2 regions of the Streptomyces sp. MS06 genome follow, and region 2 is predicted to be linked to the other one. Evidence: riboswitches for the same ligand, from Rfam matches in the RefSeq annotation. Region 2 holds a riboswitch; the other holds the start of a gene.
What was found. Region 2 has a riboswitch for glycine ahead of gcvP (aminomethyl-transferring glycine dehydrogenase). Riboswitches for the same ligand answer to the same signal wherever they lie in the genome.
Positions count from the first base shown of each region.

Region 1: linked by a shared signal. The riboswitch ahead of gcvT (glycine cleavage system aminomethyltransferase GcvT) and the one ahead of gcvP (aminomethyl-transferring glycine dehydrogenase) in region 2 are both predicted to bind glycine.

Region 1 covers NZ_JBJZOJ010000022.1:53,234-63,262, reverse strand. Annotated here, with positions in the region: gene ACL02U_RS14485 (L-serine ammonia-lyase) at 1-288, opposite strand, end outside; gene glyA (serine hydroxymethyltransferase) at 347-1,627, opposite strand; gene gcvH (glycine cleavage system protein GcvH) at 1,637-2,014, opposite strand; gene gcvT (glycine cleavage system aminomethyltransferase GcvT) at 2,133-3,260, opposite strand; glycine riboswitch at 3,457-3,553, opposite strand; gene ACL02U_RS14465 (AAA family ATPase) at 3,723-4,424, shown strand; gene ACL02U_RS14460 (enhanced serine sensitivity protein SseB) at 4,535-5,338, shown strand; gene ACL02U_RS14455 (enhanced serine sensitivity protein SseB C-terminal domain-containing protein) at 5,597-6,403, shown strand; gene ACL02U_RS14450 (ABC transporter permease) at 6,741-7,748, shown strand; gene ACL02U_RS14445 (ABC transporter substrate-binding protein) at 7,811-9,595, shown strand; gene ACL02U_RS14440 (ABC transporter permease) at 9,710-10,029, shown strand, end outside.
Region 2 covers NZ_JBJZOJ010000025.1:6,772-16,800, reverse strand. Annotated here, with positions in the region: gene modA (molybdate ABC transporter substrate-binding protein) at 1-236, shown strand, start outside; gene modB (molybdate ABC transporter permease subunit) at 233-1,090, shown strand; gene ACL02U_RS15680 (ABC transporter ATP-binding protein) at 1,138-2,229, shown strand; gene gcvP (aminomethyl-transferring glycine dehydrogenase) at 2,531-5,416, opposite strand; glycine riboswitch at 5,593-5,688, opposite strand; gene ACL02U_RS15670 (PRC-barrel domain-containing protein) at 5,803-6,174, shown strand; gene ACL02U_RS15665 (DNA polymerase IV) at 6,383-7,801, opposite strand; gene ACL02U_RS15660 (MerR family transcriptional regulator) at 7,913-8,557, opposite strand; gene ACL02U_RS15655 (bifunctional nuclease family protein) at 8,825-9,298, opposite strand; gene ACL02U_RS15650 (MerR family transcriptional regulator) at 9,384-10,029, opposite strand, start outside.

The DNA.
Region 1 (10,029 bases), on a different contig from region 2:
GCGCCCGGTGTCGCGGATCGCCGCCACCCGCTCGTCGGCCGTCTCCACGTCCACCGTGCGCGGGGAGTCGCCCTCCAGGCCCAGCAGCACCGCCTTGGGGGTGCCGTGCCCGTGGCCGGTTGCGCCCAGGGAGCCGTACAGCTCGGAGCGGACCGAGGCGACGGAGGGCAGCAGGCCCTCGTTGCGAAGCCGCCGGGCGAACATCCGGGCGGCGCGCATCGGGCCGACCGTGTGGGAGCTGGACGGGCCGATGCCGATCGAGAACAGGTCGAAGACCGAGATCGCCACGGTCACACCTCCTTGCGGGGGTGGGGCACCCGGCCGGCGGCCGGGTGCCCCACGGGGCTTACTTGGTCAGACCCGGGTACAGCGGGTGCTTGTCGGCGAGCGCGCCGACGCGGGCCCTGAGCGCCCGGGCCTCGGTCTCCCCGAAGGGCGAGGGGGCCTTGAGCGTCTCCGCGATCACGTCGGCGACCTCGGCGAAGTCCTCCGCGGTGAAGCCGCGGGTGGCCAGCGCCGGGGTGCCGATCCGCAGGCCCGAGGTCACCATCGGCGGACGCGGGTCGTCGGGGACGGCGTTGCGGTTGACCGTGATGCCGACCTCGTGGAGCCGGTCCTCGGCCTGCTGCCCGTCCAGCTCGGACGCGCGCAGGTCCACCAGGACCAGGTGCACGTCCGTGCCGCCGGAGAGCACGTTCACACCGGCCGCGCGGGCGTCGGCGGCGGTCAGCCGCTCGGCGAGGGTCCGCGCCCCCTCCACGGTACGACGCTGGCGCTCCTTGAACTCCTCGGAGGCGGCGATCTTGAAGGAGACCGCCTTGGCCGCGATCACGTGCTCCAGGGGGCCGCCCTGGAAGCCCGGGAAGACCGAGGAGTTCAGCTTCTTCGCGAACTGCTTCCGGGCCAGGATGATGCCGCCGCGCGGACCGCCCAGAGTCTTGTGCGTGGTGGAGGTGACCACGTCCGCGAAGGGCACCGGGTTGGGGTGCAGGCCCGCCGCGACCAGTCCGGCGAAGTGCGCCATGTCCACCCACAGGTGGGCCTCGACCTCGTCCGCGATCCGGCGGAACGCCGCGAAGTCGAGCTGCCGGGGGTACGCCGACCAGCCGGCGATGATCACCTTCGGGCGGTGCTCCTTGGCGAGCCGCTCCAGCTCGGCCATGTCGACCAGGCCGGTCGCGGGGTCCACGTGGTAGGCGACCACGTCGAACTGCCTGCCCGAGAAGTTCAGCCGCATGCCGTGGGTCAGGTGGCCGCCGTGCGCCAGGTCCAGGCCGAGGATCGTGTCGCCGGGCTGGGCCAGCGCGAACAGGGCCGCCTGGTTGGCGGAGGCGCCCGAGTGCGGCTGCACGTTCGCGTACTCGGCGCCGAACAGCTCCTTCACCCGGTCGACGGCGATCTGCTCGGTGACGTCGACGTGCTCGCAGCCGCCGTAGTAGCGGCGGCCGGGGTAGCCCTCGGCGTACTTGTTGGTGAGGACCGAGCCCTGTGCCTCCATCACCGCGAGCGGCGCGAAGTTCTCGGAGGCGATCATCTCCAGGGTGGACTGCTGGCGGCGCAGCTCGGCGTCGACGGAGGCGGCGACCTCCGGGTCGAGCTCGTGCAGGGGCGTGTTCAGAACGGTCATCGAGGGTCCTCAGCCGGCGGTGAAAGCGTCGTACTCGTCAGCGGAGAGCAGTTCCTGCGGCTCCTCCGTGACCCGGATCCGGAACAGCCAGCCGCCCTCGAAGGGGGCGGTGTTCACCAGCGAGGGGTCGCTCACCACGTCCTCGTTGATCTCGGTGACCTCACCGGAGACGGGGGAGTAGAGGTCGGACACCGACTTGGTGGACTCCAGCTCGCCGCAGCTCTCGCCCGCGGCGACGGTGGTCCCGACGTCCGGGAGCTGGACGAAGACGACGTCGCCGAGCGCGTTGGCGGCGTGCTCGGTGATACCGATCGTCGACACGCCGTCCTCGGCGGCCGACAGCCACTCGTGCTCCTTGCTGTAGCGCAGCTGCTGGGGGTTGCTCATGACTGGATTCTCCTGTACGCGGGGGAGTGCTGGTGAACGGTGGGACCGCGCGGACGCGGTGGGCGGCGCCGATGTGCCGGACGTCACCCGACGTCGCGGCGGCCGGGCCGCGGCGGCGTCACTTCCGCCGCTTGTAGAACGGCAGCGTCACGATCTCGTACGGCTCATGGGTACCGCGAATGTCCACGCCGACGCCCTCGGTGCCCGGCGCCGCGTGCGCCGCGTCGACGTAGGCCATGGCGATCGGCTTGCCCAGGGTGGGCGACGGGGCACCGGAGGTGACCTCGCCGATCACCGCGCCGTCGGCCACCACGGGGTACCCGGCGCGCGGCACCCGCCGGCCCTCGGCGACCAGGCCCACCAGGACCCGCGGCGGCTTGGACGCGGCGCGCTCGGCGGCCGCGGCCAGCGCCTCGCGCCCCACGAAGTCGCCCTCCTTCTCGAACTTCACGACCCGGCCGAGGCCGGCGTCGAAGGGCGTGAGCTGCGCCGTCAGTTCGTTCCCGTACAGCGGCATGCCCGCCTCCAGGCGCAGCGTGTCCCGGCAGGACAGCCCGCACGGCACCAGCCCGGCGGCCTCCCCCGCCTCGGTCAGCGCCCGCCACAACTCCACCGCGTGCTCCGGCTTCACGAACAGCTCGAAACCGTCCTCGCCGGTGTAGCCGGTACGGGCGATCAGCGCGGGGACGCCGGCGACGGTGCCGGGCAGGCCCGCGTAGTACTTGAGGCCGGACAGGTCGGCGTCGGTGAGGGCGGCGAGGATGCCGGGGGACTCGGGGCCCTGGACGGCGAGCAGCGCGTAGGCGTCGCGGTCGTCGCGGACCTCCGCGTCGAAGCCGGCGGCGCGCTCGGTCAGCGCGTCCAGCACCACCTGCGCGTTGGAGGCGTTGGCGACGACCAGGTACTCGGTCTCGGCCAGCCGGTAGACGATCAGGTCGTCCAGGATGCCGCCGTCGGCCTGGCAGATCATGGTGTAGCGGGCGCGGCCCGCCCGCACGGCGCCGATGTTGCCGACGAGGGCGTGGTCCAGCAGGGCGGCGGCCTGCGGGCCGGTCACGGTGATCTCGCCCATGTGCGACAGGTCGAACAGGCCGGCCTTGGTGCGCACGGCGAGGTGCTCCTCGCGCTCGGAGCCGTAGCGGAGGGGCATGTCCCAGCCGGCGAAGTCGGTCATCGTCGCGCCGAGCGAGCGGTGCACGGCGTCCAGCGCCGTGTGGCGGAGCGGATGGGATGCGGAACTGCTCATCGGTCGGTCGTCTCCCAGGGGCAGCGGGGACCCCCGCGCGGGCTGATGCCGGGCGTGGGGGCGGGCGAGGTCTTCCTCCCCATCTGTCATCGGAACCTGAGAGGTTCGCCATGACCACCTGGGGCGGTTCTGGCTTGCACCTTGGGTGGAGCCTCCGCCGTCCCGGGGGACGCGGCGGCCCGCTTTTCAGATGTGCCTCGCCCGCGCGGTAACGGGGCCTGAGAGATTCAAGGGAGGGACTTGCTCCTTCGGCGCCCCAGCCCTACGGCTGGGAACTCTCCCGCGCGGATTCAAACGGCCGGTATGCAGTTGGCGCGCACATCATTGCATGCCCGCCCCCGATCACGGCAGACCGGATCCGTAACCGGTCTGTGGCGGTACGCGCACACAACCGCAAGACCTCGGCATTACCTTCTCTTTACGGTCGACGGGGACCACACCCACCTGGCCCAGGGGAGGACGATGACGGTGAACAGGACCACGGTGTACGCGACGGCGTCGGGCGCCGCGCTGCCCCGGCAGCCCGCACGCCCCTCCCGGGAGTCCCCGGCGGCCCCGGAGCGCTGCGGTGCGGGGGCCGGCCGTCCGCGTCCCGTCCTCCGCGACCTCCGACGGCGCCGCGGCCGCGGACCGCACTCCCTGCTGTTCGGCATCCGGGACCTGGTGGTGGTCACGGGCCTGCCCGGAAGCGGCAAGTCGACGCTGATGAGCCGGACCGCCCGCGGGGTCCGCATCGACTCCCAGGACACCCGCGAGCGGTGGGAGGCCCGTATGCCCGGGTTCCTGCCGTACGCCCTCTACCGCCCCCTGGTCCGCCTCGCGCACTACGCCGGGCTGCGACGCGCCCTGCGCACCGGCGAGGGCGTGATCGTGCACGACTGCGGCACCCAGCCCTGGGTGCGGCGCTGGCTGGCCCGTGCTGCCCGGCGCCGCGGCGGCACCCTGCACCTGCTGGTGCTCGACGTCGCCCCGGGCACCGCCCTGGCGGGCCAGCGCGAGCGCGGCCGCGACGTCTCCCGCTACGCCTTCCTCCGCCACCGCCGGGCGGCGGCCCGGCTGCTGCGCGCGGTGGAACGCGGCGAGGTGCCCGCCGGCTGCGACTCGGCGGTGCTGCTCGACCGGGAGTCGGCGGGCGCGGTCCGGCACATCGGGTTCGCCGGTTGAACGCGGTGAACGCGGTGAATGCGGTGATCGCGGCGAGCGGGCCGGGTGCGGACCCGTACCCGCTAGCCTGTGCAGCCACGACAGCGGTTCTCGGCAGGCGGTACAGACAGATGGACTTCCCGGCGGACCTTCCCGCGGACTTCCCGGAGCAGACCCACCCCCATCCCCACGGCGGATGGCCCGGCAACGAGTTGGAGGAGGTGCTGTCCGCCTCCCTCGGGGTCCCCTCGGCGGGGGCCCGCATCCTCGAGGTGCTCGGCCGCAGCCTCGTCTGGGTGCCCCTGCCCGGCGGCGGCGGACCCGACAGCGGCTCCCTGGACCTGCCCACCACCGAGCTCGACGGACAGGCGTACGTGCCCGTGTTCAGCTCCGAGGAGCAGTTCCGGCTGACCGCCGGCGCCCACCTGCCGTACACCGTCGCCCCCGCGGTCGAGTTCGCCCGCGGGCTGCCCGCGCAGGTCGGCATCGCGGTGAACCCGGGCGGCGTGGTCGGCGTTCCGCTGCCCCCGGAAGCGGTGGCCGAGCTGTGCCGGTCCGGCCTGACCCCGCTGGACGGGCCCGCGGGCGGGGGCCGGGTGCGGCTCTCGGAGCCGGACTGGCAGCACGATCCGGTCGACTTCCTCTCCGCGGCCTCGGCCGAGTTCGAGGCGACCGGTGCCGTGCGTACCGCCCGCCGCTGCCTGGCCGTCGTGGAGACGGACGAGCCGGTGCTGTTCATCGGCGTCGAACTCTCCTCCTGGGAGGACGATCTGCGGCAGGCACCCCTGGACGCCCTCGGCCGTGCCCTGGGCCGGGCGCCGGCGCCCTGGCCGGTCCACCTGGTCCTGCTGGAGGCGGCGCAGGACCCGGTGGCGGACTGGATGCGGGAACAGGTCCGGCCGTTCTACCGGCAGGACGCCCAGGGCGGTTTGTGACAGCGGCCCGGGGCCGTCCGCGCCGGAGGCGCCGGGCCGCCGCCGGGTGGCGGCCCGGCGCCGGCGCCCGGCGGCGGCCGGGCAGCCGGGCGGGGCCCCGCCCGCCCGCGGCGCTGCCGGATGGTCGGCCACCCGCGGTCCGTTCCGCCGGACACGCCCCGCCGGAAAGTCCCCGAGCCGTGGACGGCTCTCCCGGGGGTGCCGCTTAACCTGGTTACATGGCGCGGTCGAGACACCATACGAAGGGGCGGTAGAAACGTGAGCGCGAGCGGTACCGCCGCGGCCGGGCAGATCGAGCACATGCTGCACCAGGTCACCCCCGGACGCTATGACGCCTACGAGGCGCTGCTGCGCGCGCTCGCCGCCCCGTCCTCCGGCCAGGTCTGGATGCTCCTGTGGCACGGCCAGGCGGGCTCCCCGGACGCCCAGTACGGGAGCATGGAGGTCGAGGGGCACCGCTACGCACCGTGCGTGACCTCCGCCCAGGAGCTCTCCGCCAGCGGCTGGAACCGCTCGTACGAGGTCGTGGACGGCGTCGACGCCGCCCGGTCGCTCTACCCCGACCACTACGGTCTCTGGCTCAATCCGCACGCCCCCGGCGGCGGTGTCGGTGTGCCCTGGCCCGATCTGCGCAGGATCGCGACGGGCCTGGAGCGTCAGCCCGCCGGTCCGCTCCGGGTGACCGAGCCGGGCGTGGAGGTTCCGCAGTTCTACGCCCTGCTCGCGCAGAACGCCCACCGCACTCCGGCCGTCCGCTCGTTGCGCCGCGCCTGGGTGCAACCGGTGCTGGGTGCACCGTACCTGGCGATCGGCCTGGAGGTGTACGACACCTCGCCGCCCGCGGTGGACGCGGTGCGGGCGATGATGCAGCAGTCGATCGGTGCGGTGCCGGACGGGCTGCCGGTGTCCACGGTGGCGATGTCGGACGCGCACGATCCGGTCGTGATGTGGCTGCGGGCCAACGCCCGGCCGTTCTACGACCGCGAGGCCCACGCGGGGATTCCCGACCGGGCTCCGGCCGGCTCCGAGAGCGGCTATCCGCCGCCGGCGGCGGGGCCCTACTGACGGCTTTCCGGAACCGACGGCCACCGGGCCGGTCGGCGTGAGTCAGGGTGGCCGAGAGTCGATCTTCGCGCGTAGATGAGGGCAGAAAGCGACCCTCTGTCCTGTTTGGCGGAACTTGTCATCGTCCGACCCTCGTTACCCAACGTCCGGATAACGGAACCCCTCAGACAGCATCACGTTTACGCATCCTTTCACCTCCAAGTCTGGCAACAGATCGCCAAACCATTGAAGACTCCCGCAGCAGGGGCGTTTTCGCCCTTGTGTACGACGGACTGATTACGCCGCTACAGCGGCAAGTGCGGGCCGGCTACAGCCGGTTGAGAGGGGTCCCTGCCAGATGACGGCACCATTGCACGAGCCGACCGCGGAAGCGGGCCCGAGCGCGGCCGACGAAGCGACGGTTGACACCGCCGACGCGAAGGCCGTCCAGGGCCGCTCCCTGGGCCGGATCGCCTGGGAGCGCCTGAAGCGGGACAAGCTCGCCCTGACGGGCGGCGTCGTCGTGCTCGTCCTCATCGCGATATCCCTGCTCGCCCCGGTGATCGCGCACCTGGTCGGCCAGCAGCCGAACGCCTACCACGAGGACCTGATCGACCCGCTGTTCTCCACCCCCAAGGGCTCCCTGGGCGGCATGAGCGGCGACCACCTGCTCGGCGTGGAACCGGTCAACGGCCGCGACGTCTTCGCCCGCATCGTCTACGGCGCCCGGGTCTCGCTCCTCGTCGGCTTCATGTCGGCCGTGGTGGCGGTGGTGCTCGGCACCGTGCTCGGCGTCCTCGCCGGCTACTTCGGCGGCTGGCTCGACGCCCTGATCAGCCGGGTCATGGACGGCCTGCTGGCCTTCCCCCAGCTGCTGTTCATCATCGCCCTCGTCTCGGTCATGCCGGACGACCTGCTGGGCCTGAGCGGCACCGGAGTCCGCCTGTTCGTCATGATCCTGGTGATCGGCTTCTTCGGCTGGCCCTACATCGGCCGCGTGGTGCGCGGCCAGACGCTCTCCCTGCGCGAGCGCGAGTACGTCGAGGCGGCCCGCTCCCTGGGGGCGGGGCGGGTGTACATCCTGTTCAAGGAGCTGCTGCCCAACCTCGTCGCGCCCATCATCGTGTACACGACGATGATGATCCCGACCAACATCCTCACCGAGGCGGCACTCAGCTTCCTTGGCGTGGGCGTGAAGCCCCCCACGGCCTCGTGGGGGCACATGCTCTCCACCGCGGTGGACTACTACGACTCGGACCCGATGTTCATGATCGTCCCTGGCGTGGCCATCTTCATCACCGTGCTCTCCTTCAACCTCTTCGGCGACGGCGTCCGCGACGCCCTCGACCCGAAGGGTTCCCGCTGAACTGCCGTACCCCCAGGGCCCGCGCCGGCACGGGCCGCTCTCTACACGGAGGATCCGAGAACGTGACTACCCAACGCACCACAGGGCGCCGCAAGCAGGCCGCGGCCGCAGCTGCCGTGGTCGCGGCGCTGCTGAGCACGGCGGCGTGCGGCGGCGGCGGCAACGACGACAACAGCAGCGGCAAGGGCGGCGCCCCGGGCTTCAACGCCGCGAACAACAAGGTCGCCAACGCCTCGTCGAAGAAGGGCGGCGAGCTGAAGTTCGCCACCACCCAGGACGCCGACTTCTGGGACACCACCCGCGGCTACTACGGCTTCGCGTGGAACTTCATGCGCTACTACAGCCGCCAGCTGGTGACCTACAACACCGCGCCGGGCGCCAAGGGCACCGAGCTGGTCCCGGACCTGGCCACCGGCATGGCGAAGGTCTCCGACGACGGCAAGACCTACACGTACACCCTGCGCGACGGGATCACGTGGCAGGACGGCAAGCCGATCACGTCCAAGGACATCAAGTACGGCATCGAGCGCCAGTGGGCGCAGGACGTCCTGTCCGGCGGCCCGGTCTACGTCAAGGACACCCTGGACCCGGACGGCAAGTACCCGGGCCCGTACAAGGACAAGGACCCCAACCACCTGGGTCTGACGGCGATCGACACGCCTGACGACAAGACGATCGTCTTCCACCTGCCGCAGGCCAACAGCGACTTCGAGCAGATGCTCGCGATGCCGTCGTCCTCCCCGGTGCGCCAGGACAAGGACACCAAGTCCAAGTACACGCTGAACCCCTTCTCCAGCGGCCCGTACAAGTTCGAGTCCTACACGCCGAACAAGAAGCTGACCCTGGTCCGCAACGACCAGTGGAAGAAGTCCTCGGACCCGGTCCGCAAGGCGCTGCCGGACAAGATCTCCATCTCGTACTTCACCAACGCCAACGACATGGACCAGCGCCTGCTCAACGGCGACTACGACCTGGACATCGGCCAGACCGGCCTGTCGCCGCAGGCCCGCCAGCAGGCCCTGAAGAAGTACAAGGGCAACCTGGACAACCCGGTCTCCGGCTACCTCCGCTACGCGGTCTTCCCGCAGAGCGTGAAGCCGTTCGACAACATCCACTGCCGCAAGGCCGTGGAGTACGGCGCCGACCACGTCTCCCTGCAGACCGCGCGCGGCGGCCCCATGGCCGGCGGTGAGATCGGCACCAACATGCTGCCGCCGTCGATCCCGGGCGGCGAGGGCCAGAAGTACGACCCGTACGGCATGGCCGGCGCGAACAAGAACGGCAATGTCGCCAAGGCCAAGGAAGAGCTGAAGGCCTGCGGCAAGCCGAACGGCTTCAAGACCACCATCGCGGTCCGCAACAACAAGCAGGTCGAGGTGGCCACCGCGCAGTCCCTGCAGGCCTCGCTGAAGAAGATCGGCATCGACGCCGAGATCGACCAGTACGACGGCTCGCAGACCTCCGGCATCATCGGCAGCCCCTCCAACGTGGAGAAGAAGGGCTACGGCATCATCATCATGGGCTGGGGTCCGGACTTCCCGACCGTCCAGGGCTTCGGTCTGCCGCTGTGGGACAGCAAGTACATCCTGCAGAGCGGTAACAACAACTACGCCCTGATCAAGGACAAGTCCATCGACGGGCTGTTCGACTCCTACGTCAAGGAGCTGGACAACTCGAAGAAGACCGAGATCGCCACGGAGATCAACCACAAGGTCATGGAGGGCGCGTACTACCTGCCCTTCACCTTCGAGAAGTTCATCAACTGGCGCTCCACCCGTCTGACCAACGCCTACACGTCCGACGCGTACAACGGCATGGTCGACTTCGTCAACCTGGGCGTGAAGTAATCCCGTCCGGCGCACCCGCCATACGGCTCGAAAGGCAGGTGAAGGCCGGGGCAGCGTGACCGCGGGCCACCGGAAGACCTCCGGTGGCCCCGGTCCGCGGCCGGGCCGAGAGCAGTGCTCGCTTACCTCATCAGGCGGCTCATCGCCGCCGCAGTGTTGCTGGTGGCCATCGTCGTGGTGGTCTTCGGCATCTTCTTCCTCATCCCCAAGTGGGCCGGGGTCGACATCGCGTCGAACTTCGTCGGCAAGCAGGCCGACCCCGCGGCCCTCGAGGCGGTCCGGGAGAAGCTGGGACTGGGCGATCCGATCTTCGTCCAGGTCTGGGAGTTCTTCAAAGGCATCTTCGTCGGCCGCACCTACGCGTCCGGCGGCGACGTGACGCACTGCGCCGCGCCGTGCTTCGGATACTCCTTCCGCAGCGAGCAGGCCGTCTG
Region 2 (10,029 bases):
CCAAGGTCGTACTCAAGGAGGCGGACGCCGCCCTGGTCTACCGGACCGACGTCCGGGCGGCGGGCGACAAGGTCGACGGAGTGGACTTCCCGGAATCGGCCGAGGCCGTCAACGAGTACCCGATCACCCTGCTCAAGGACGCGCCGAACCCCGATGCGGCCAAGGCCTTCATCGACCTGGTGAAGTCCGCCGCGGGCCAGCAGGTGCTCGCCGCGTCGGGGTTCTCCAAGCCATGACCGCGCGCCGTACCTCCCCCGCGGCGCCCGCCCCCGACGCCCGCCGCGGCATGGCGCACCGCCCCCGCCGCCTCCGTCCGGGCGTTCCCCTGCCGCTGCTGCTGCCCGCACTGGTGGGCCTGGCGTTCCTGGCGCTGCCGCTGGCCGCGCTTCTGATCCGGGCCCCGTGGAGCGGTCTGGCCGAACAGCTCACCAGCCCCGGGGTCTGGCAGGCGCTGCGGCTCTCCCTGGTCTCCGCGACCTCGGCCACGGCGCTGAGCCTGCTGCTCGGCGTGCCACTGGCCTGGCTGCTGGCCCGCACCGAGTTCCGCGGCCGGGGCCTGGTGCGGGCGCTGGTGACCCTGCCGCTGGTGCTGCCGCCGGTGGTGGGCGGCGTGGCCCTGCTCCTCGCGCTCGGCCGCAACGGAGTGGTCGGCCGTTGGCTCGACGCCTGGTTCGGCGTCACCCTGCCGTTCACCACCGCCGGCGTGGTCCTCGCGGAGACCTTCGTGGCGATGCCGTTCCTGGTGATCAGCGTCGAGGGCACACTGCGTGCCGCCGACCGGCGCTACGAGGAGGCCGCGCAGACCCTCGGCGCCTCGCGCTTCACCGCGTTCCGTCGGGTGACCCTGCCGCTGATAGCGCCGGGAATCGCAGCCGGCGCCGTCCTGTCCTGGGCCCGGGCACTCGGCGAGTTCGGGGCCACGATCACGTTCGCGGGGAACTTCCCCGGCCGTACCCAGACCATGCCGCTGGCGGTGTACCTCGCCCTGCAGAACGACCCGGCCGCGGCCGTCGCCCTCAGTTTGACACTGCTGGCCGTGTCGGTCGCGGTGCTCGCGGGACTGCGGGACCGCTGGCTGACACCTTCCTGACCCCGCCGCGCCCCGCCGCCCGGCCTTCCTCCAGGGACGATGCCCTCATGACCGAACCTGACGACGCCGCCGCCTCCCGCACCGCCGGCGCGGCGCGGGAGGAGGGGCTGGACGCCCGCCTCGTCGTCGACCGCGACGCGTTCCGCCTGGACGTCGCGCTGGCCGCGGCGCCCGGAGAGGTTCTCGCCCTCCTCGGACCGAACGGCGCGGGCAAGACCACCGCCCTGCGGGCGCTCGCCGGCCTCGTCCCTCTGACCGCCGGCCACCTGCGCCTGGACGGGGCCGCCCTGGACGGCACACCCCCGGAGTCCCGGCCGGTGGGCGTCGTCTTCCAGGACTACCTGCTGTTCCCGCACCTGACGGCCCTGGACAACGTCGCCTTCGGACCGCGCTGCCGGGGCGCCGGCAAGGCGCGGGCGCGGGCCGCGGCCGGCCGGTGGCTGGAGCGCATGGGGCTGGCCGACCAGGCGGACGCCAAGCCCCGGCGCCTGTCCGGCGGTCAGGCCCAGCGGGTCGCGCTCGCCCGTGCCCTGGCCATCCGCCCCCGCCTGCTGCTGCTGGACGAACCGCTGTCGGCGCTGGACGCGCGCACCCGGCTGGAGGTCCGGGCCGGGCTCCGCCGCCACCTGGCCGACTTCGAGGCCGTCGCCGTCCTGGTCACCCACGATCCGCTGGACGCCATGGTGCTCGCCGACCGGCTCGTGGTGGTGGAGGACGGCCGCGTGGTCCAGGAGGGCTCCCCGTCGGCCATCGCCCGCCGGCCGCGCACCGACTACATCGCCCAGCTCGTCGGACTGAACCTCTACCGGGGCCGGGCCGAGGGCCACACCGTCCGGCTCGGCACGGGCGCCGTCATCACCACCACGGAGGACCTGTCCGGGCCGGTGTTCGTCGCCTTTCCGCCCGGCGCGGTCACCCTCCACCGCGACCGGCCCACCGGATCCAGCGCACGCAACCTGTGGCGCTGCGAGGTGAACGGGCTGGAGCCCCACGGGGACCAGGTTCGCGCCGACCTGAGGGGCGAGCTGCCGCTGACCGCGGACCTGACCGCGGTCGCCGCGGCCGAACTGGATCTCCACCCGGGGGCACCGGTGTGGGCGACGGTGAAGGCGACGCAGACGCACGCCTACCCGGACTGACGCCTCCGCGGCTACGGGGACGGCGCACCGCGCTCCGCGGGCCGGTGCGCACGGCAACGGACGGTGGGAGGGGGCGGGCCGCCCGCGCCGTGCCGAGCCCCCGGGTCGGGGCGAAGCACGGCATCGGGCAGCCGTCCGGTGGGCGGTGAACGCCGCGCCGGTGGGTAGCCGCCGGGCGGGCGTCCGCTGCTCGACCGAGGCCGCGACCGCGACCGCGAGGCCAACGGCGACGGCAACGGCGACGGCCGGACATGCGTCGGGGCCCGGCCGACGGTGCGGCCGGGCCCCGACGTGTGCGCGGTCAGTCCTCGTAGGCGTCCAGCGGCGGGCAGGCGCAGACCAGGTTCCGGTCCCCGAACGCCTGGTCGATACGGCGCACCGGGGGCCAGTACTTGTCGGCGGCCGACACCCCGGCCGGGAAGACGGCCTCCTCGCGGCTGTAGGCGTGGTCCCAGTCGCCGCCCAGCAGTCGCGTGGTGTGCGGGGCGTTGCGCAGCGGGTTGTCGTCCGCGGGCCACGCACCGGAGGCGACCTTCTCGATCTCCGCACGGATGGCGATCATCGCCTCGCAGAACCGGTCCAGCTCGGCCAGGTCCTCGGATTCGGTCGGCTCGATCATCAGCGTGCCGGCCACCGGGAAGGACATCGTCGGCGCGTGGAAGCCGTAGTCGATGAGCCGCTTCGCCACGTCGTCGACGCTCACCCCGGTCGCCTTGGTCAGCGGGCGAAGGTCGATGATGCACTCGTGCGCGACGAGCCCGCCCGGGCCGGTGTAGAGCACCGGGAAGTGCGGCTCCAGACGCTTGGCGACGTAGTTGGCGGACAGCACGGCCACCTGTGTGGCGCGCTTCAGCCCCTCGCCGCCCATCAGCCGGACGTAGGCCCAGGAGATGGGCAGGATGCCCGCGCTGCCCCAGGGCGCCGCGGAGATCGGGCCGACGCCCGTCTCGGGCCCCGCGGCGGGCTGCAGCGGGTGGTTGGGCAGGTAGGGCGCCAGGTGGGCGCGCACGCCCACCGGGCCGACGCCCGGGCCGCCGCCGCCGTGCGGGATGCAGAACGTCTTGTGCAGGTTCAGGTGGGAGACGTCCCCGCCGAAGTGGCCCGGCTTGGCGAGGCCGACGAGCGCGTTGAGGTTGGCGCCGTCGACGTACACCTGGCCGCCCGCCTCGTGGACCTGCGCGCAGATGTCGGCGACGTGCTCCTCGAACACGCCGTGCGTGGACGGGTAGGTGATCATCAGCACGGCCAGTTCGTCGCGGTGCTGCTCGATCCTCGCCCGCAGGTCCTCGACGTCGATCTCGCCGTCCCCGGCGGTCTTCACGACGACGACCTTCATCCCGGCCATGACGGCGCTGGCCGCGTTGGTGCCGTGTGCGGAGGACGGGATGAGGCAGACGGTGCGCTGCTCGTCGCCGTTCGCACGGTGGTAGCCGCGCACGGCCAGCAGCCCGGCCAGCTCGCCCTGCGAGCCGGCGTTCGGCTGGAGCGAGACCCTGTCGTACCCGGTGACCTCGGCGAGGCGCTCCTCCAGCTCGCGGATGAGCGTGAGGTAGCCCTCCGCCTGCTCGGCCGGTGCGAAGGGGTGCAGCTGCCCGAACTCGGGCCAGGTGACCGGCTCCATCTCGGTGGTCGCGTTGAGCTTCATGGTGCAGGAGCCCAGCGGGATCATGCCCCGGTCGAGCGCGTAGTCGCGGTCGGCCAGGGTGCGCAGGTAGCGCAGCATCGCCGTCTCGGAGCGGTGCTGGTGGAAGACGGGGTGCGCCAGGTAGTCGTCGGAGCGCAGCAGCGGCTGCGGCAGCGCGTCCCCGGTGGCGGCGTCCAGCGCGTCGATGTCGCCCTCGGTTCCGAAGGCGGCCCAGACGGCGGCCAGGTTCGCGCGGGTGGTCGTCTCGTCGCAGGCGATGGATACCAGGTCGGCGTCGACGAGGCGCAGGTTGACCCCGTTGCCGCGGGCGGCGGCCACGATCTCGGCGGCCTTCCCGGGCACCCGCACGGTCAACGTGTCGAAGAACGACCGGTGGACGATCTCGGCTCCGCCGTCGGCGAGTCCCGCGGCGAGGATCGAGGCGTAGCGGTGGGTGCGCCGGGCGATCGTCCGCAGTCCGTCGGGGCCGTGGTAGACGGCGTACATCCCGGCCATCACGGCGAGCAGCACCTGCGCGGTGCAGATGTTGCTGGTGGCCTTCTCGCGGCGGATGTGCTGCTCGCGGGTCTGCAGCGCCAGCCGGTACGCCTTGTGCCCGTCCGCGTCCAGGGACACGCCCACGAGCCGCCCGGGCAGGCTGCGGGCGAACTTCTCCTGCACGGCCATGTAGCCGGCGTGCGGACCGCCGAAGCCCATCGGCACACCGAACCGCTGGGTGGTGCCGACCGCGATGTCCGCGCCGAGCTCGCCGGGCGAGGTCAGCAGGGTCAGCGCAAGCAGGTCGGCGGCGACGGTGACCAAGGCGCCCAGCGCGTGGGCCTGCTCGATGACGGGCCTGATGTCGCGCACCGCGCCGGAGGCGCCCGGGTACTGGATCAGCACGCCGTTGATCTCGCGCTCGGCGGTCTCCGCCGGGATGCCGTCGGACAGGTCGGCGACGACGATCTCGACGCCGGTCGGCTCCGCGCGGGTCCGGAGCACCGCGAGGGTCTGCGGCAGTGCGTCCGCGTCCACCAGGAAGACGCCCTTCTTGTTCCGGCCCATGCGCCGGGACAGGGCCATGGCCTCGGCTGCCGCGGTCCCCTCGTCGAGGAGGGAGGCTCCGGAGGTGGGCAGGCCGGTCAGGTCGGCGACCATGGTCTGGAAGTTCAGCAGGGCTTCGAGGCGGCCCTGGGAGATCTCCGGCTGGTACGGCGTGTACGCCGTGTACCAGGCCGGGTTCTCCATGACGTTGCGCAGGATGACGGGCGGGGTGAAGGTGCCGTGGTAACCGAGCCCGATCATCGGGTCGAGCACCTGGTTGCGGTCGGCGAGGGAGCGCAGCTCGGCCAGCACCTCCGGTTCGGTGCGGGCTCCCGGCAGATCGAGCGCGTCGGCGTTCTTGATCACATCCGGTACGGCGGCGGTGGTGAGCTCGTCCAGCGAGCCGTAGCCGACCTGCGCGAGCATCTTGGCCCGCGCCTCGTGGTCGGGGCCGATGTGGCGCCGCTCGAAGGGAGTGCCCTGTTCGAGCTCGGAGAGCGGAGTGCGATGGGCGGTCATTGCGGAGGCCTCCTGGTCTGACGCGACCTTCGAGGAGCACCACGGCACGGGTGCCCCGACGGCCTCCCCCTCTGTCATCTCAACCTGAGAGCTTCACCGGGCCGCCTCGGGGCGGCCGGTTTTCACCGTCGGTGAGAGCGGAAGCCGTCGACACCCGCCCTGCTTTCCAGAGTGACCTCGTCCGTGCGGTACGTGAGCCTGAGAGATTCCGGGGAGGATTTGCTCCTTCGGCGCCTCCGGTGGTGGACGGAGGACTCTCCCGCACGGGGTCAGCAGCCGCTTGCCAGCCTACCAGCGAGGCCCGTGGCCGGTTCCTCGAGTGGCCGCGGCACGCATTGTGCTCTTTCGTAGTGCTTACGGATGAGTTGCGACCTCATGGAGGGACCGTGCAGACCGACATCGATCCGCGCAACCTGATCGGCCGCAAGGCGTTCGACCGCGACGGCACCAAGATCGGCACCGTCGACGAGGTGTACCTCGACGACGCGACCGGTGTGCCGGAGTGGGCCGCCATACGGACCGGCCTCTTCTCCCGGGACGCCTTCGTCCCGCTGGAGCCGAGCGAGCTGGTCGAGGGCACCCTGCACATCCCGTTCGAACGCGCGCTGATCAAGGACGCCCCCGACTTCGGTGTGGGCCGCCACCTCTCGCCGGAGCAGGAGCTCCAGCTCTACCACCACTACGGCCTCGACGTGGCTCCGCCCCCGTCCCTCCCGGACCGCGACTTCGGCCGGCTGGCGGGCACGGACGAGACCTGAACGGCCCCGCCCCGCACTCTCCTCCCCGGCATCCCCCGATCGCCGCCCTCCCGGTCCCGCCCTCCCCCGCCCCGGCCCCACCGGCCCGGCCCTCCCCCGCCCCCTGCAGCTCCCGTCCGGCGCTCCGGGTTCCGCTCCCCCCCGGTACGCCTCCGCGCGCGCCGCACGCTCCAGCGGGCCGCCTGCCTCCCCGGGCGCGCGGGCCGTGTCACGCGGGCGTCGGCGGTCTCGGCGCCGCTGCCGGGCCCGGACCGGCCCCCGCCCGCCGCGGCACGTCCCCGGCCTCCGGGTCGGCCCCCCGCTGCACCAGCGGCAGCGGCTGCGCCGGCTCCAGCGCCGGATCGTCCACCCGGAAGGTGCGTACCCGCCCGGGCGCCGAGTCGGGGGTCTCGAACCGCACCGTGACCCGCCCGAGGCCGCTGCCCTGCACCCAGCCGTGCCCGTGGAGGGCGTGCCGGACGTCGCGGCCGGGCCGCCAGCGCCATTCGGCGGGTTCGGCCTCGTCCGGGGCCGGTGCGGCCTCGGCCTCCTCCTCCGCCTGCTCCGTACGCTCCCCCGCGGCCTGGGCGAAGAGGTCCTCCTGGGTGTAGTCGGCGAGGCCGCTCACCCCCACTCCCAGCAGCCGCACCCCGCCCGTGGTGTCCAGTGGGTCGAGCAGCCGCGCCGCCGCCTCCCGCACCACCGCCGGATCGTCCGTCGGCCCGCGCAGCGTCTCCGACCGGGTGAGTGTCGAGAAGTCGTAGCGCCGCACCTTCAGCACGATCGTCCGGCCGGACAGACCCGCGGCGCGCAGCCGGTGGACGCAGCGGTCGGCCAGCCGCCGCACCTCCATCCCGATCCGGAGCCGGTCGTGGATGTCCACGTCGTAGGTGTCCTCGACCGACACCGACTTCGTCTCCCGCTCGGCGACCACCGGGCGGTCGTCCCGCGCCAGCGCCATCGCGTACAGCCCGTGGCCGTGCGCCTTGCCCAGCAGCCGGACCAGTTCGTCCTCTCCGGCCTCGACGATCTCGTCGACGGTGGCGATCCCGGCTCTGCGCAGGTGGTCGCCGGTGGCCGGCCCGACGCCGGGCAGGGTCCGGACCGGCATCGGGCCCAGCAGGGCCCGCTCGCTGCCCGGCTCGATCAGGACGAGGCCGTCCGGTTTGGCCTGCTCGGAGCCGATCTTCGCGAGCATCTTGCAGGCCGCGAGGCCGACCGATCCGGTGAGCCCGGTGACGGCGCGGATGTCGGCGCGGAGCCTCTCGCCGGCCAGCCTGGCCGAGGCGCTGTCCCGGGCCGCTCCCGAGGCCTCCAGGTCCACGAAGGCCTCGTCCAGGCTCAGCGGCTCCACCAGCGGCGACAGCGCCCGCAGCAGCCCCATCACCTGCTCGCTGATCGACCGGTAGAAGTCGAAGCGCGGAGTGAGGTAGGCGGCGTGCGGCGCCAGTCGGCGGGCCTGCGCCGTGGGCATCGCCGAGTGGACGCCGAAGACCCGCGCCTCGTACGAGGCGGTGGCCACCACCCCGCGTGGTCCGAGACCGCCCACCACGACGGCCTTCCCGCGCAGGCTCGGCTTGGACGCCTGCTCCGCCGAGGCGAAGAAGGCATCCATGTCGAGATGCAGGATCGTGGGCGCGGTTCTCACACCTCCGATGCTGCACCACGCCACTGACATCGCCACTGACGTCGCACCCGGTGCCGCCGGGGGAACGCGGCGGGCTCTCTGCGGGCACCGCCGCAGGGTCGCGGAAACCGCTCAGACGGCCCGGTTCCGTCGGCGGGCCAGTTCGTCCGCTGGATTGTGCCCGACGAGGGTCTCCCCGGTGTCGATGCGCTCCCCGTGCAGTTGCGAGAGCGCGCTCTCCACGTCCCGCCACACCACTCCGACAGCGATCCCGAAGACGCCCTGTCCGCCCTGCAGCAGGGCGTGCACCTCGTCCGGCGAGGTGCACTCGTAGACGGTGGCGCCGTCGCTCATCAGCGTCATGCGCTCCAGATCGCGGAAGCCGCGTTCCCGCAGGTGCTGGACGGCGGTGCGGATGTTCTGCAGCGAGACCCCGGTGTCGAGGAACCGCTTGACGATCTTCAGGACGACGACGTCCCGGAAGCTGTACAGGCGCTGCGTCCCGGATCCGTAGGCGGGCCGGACACTGGGTTCGACGAGGCCGGTGCGGGCCCAGTAGTCGAGTTGCCTGTAGGTGATGCCGGCTGCCGCGCAGGCCGTCGGACCGCGGTAGCCGATCTGCTCGGACGTCATCGACGCCGCCCCTCCGCTGCTCGGCACGGCCGCCGGTCGCTGCGGAACGTGATCGGCCGTGCTGCTGTGAAGCGGAAACGGACCGCCCGCCCCGAAACCACGTCCGGGGGCACCCCCAGCCGTACCGCCGCCGCTGCTTCCCACGCCGACCTCCGTCCTTGACCTGCCTTCTCGACGGTAGGCAGTCACCATGGGTGCGTCAACGATCGCCACACTCGGCACGCCGGGTGATAATCACCCTGGGAGTGGTTTCCCGCACCCCACCGCGGGGAAAGGCTAGCGGAATGTGTCCGGAGGGGGTCGCAGGACTCTCTCATACCCTCGTGGCACTTGCCGGTATTTTGCGCGACGCGGCCGTCCGGCGGAACCGCCCGCCGGACCGTGCGTCGGCGGGTAGCAGGCGTGCCGCGCCTACTGGTTGCTGGTCCCGAAGTCCTCCGGAGAGATCTGGTCGAGGAACTCGCGGAACTTCTCCACCTCGTCCTCCTGCTCGTCCGGGATGGCGATGCCCGCGTCGTCGAGGACCGTGTCACTGCCGTAGATCGGCGTGCCGGTGCGCAGGGCCAGCGCTATGGCGTCGGACGGGCGGGCACTCACCTCGACTCCGCTGGCGAAGACCAGCTCCGCGTAGAAAACGCCCTCGCGCAGGTCCGTGATGCGCACTTCGGTCAGCTCCTGACCAACGGCCTCCAGCACGTCCTTGAAAAGGTCGTGGGTCAGCGGCCGCGCGGGGGCCATGCCCTGCTGAGCGAAGGCGATCGCCGTCGCCTCCCCCGGCCCGATCCAGATGGGGAGGTAGCGGTCGCCTCCCACTTCGCGCAGGAGCACGATCGGTTGGTTGGAGGGCATTTCGACCCGGACACCTACGACATCGAGCTCGTTCACACAGCAACCCTAGGCCGTGCCCGGGATGTTTGGGTAGTCGAGCCGGCAAGGCGTGGCCGATCACGCACCGCGAGGACCCCTTCCGTCAGGGCAACCGCACCCCGAGTGCCGTCTGCACCAGCGCCGAGTGGAGCCGCACCGCGAGATCCGCCAGTTCCCTCGCCCGGTCCTCCGCATGTGCCCTGGTCTGCGGGTTGCGGTGGCGCCGGAGCGGGGCCACCACCTGGTCCACCAGCCCGGCCTCCCGGTCGGCGGCAGCCTTCATCAACCGCAGGTGCCGCGGCTCGATCCCGAAGCGGCCCAGTTGCGCGACGAGCGAGGCGACAGTGGCCGACTCCGCGTCGTAGACGCCGTCCTCCAGGGGCGTGACGAGTCCGTACGACTCCCACTCCTGCAGCTCCTGCTCGCCGATCCCGGCGGCGTCCAGCAGCTCCTCGCGGCCGATTCTGGCCGCGGCCGGCGGCTCGCCGGATGTCTGCGCGGAGTCGCCCTCTCCCGGCCGGCCCAGCGGCGGAAGATGCACCGCCTCGCCGCGTTCCACGGCGTCGAGGTGCTCGCGGATCACCTTCAGCGGGAGGTAGTGGTCCCGCTGCATTCTCAGCACCCGAGCAAGGCGCTCCACGTCCTCGTCGCTGAACTTGCGGTAGCCGGAAGGGGTCCGCCGCGGCTCGATCAACCCCTCCGACTCCAGGAACCGGATCTTGGAGATGGTGACCTCGGGGAACTCGTCC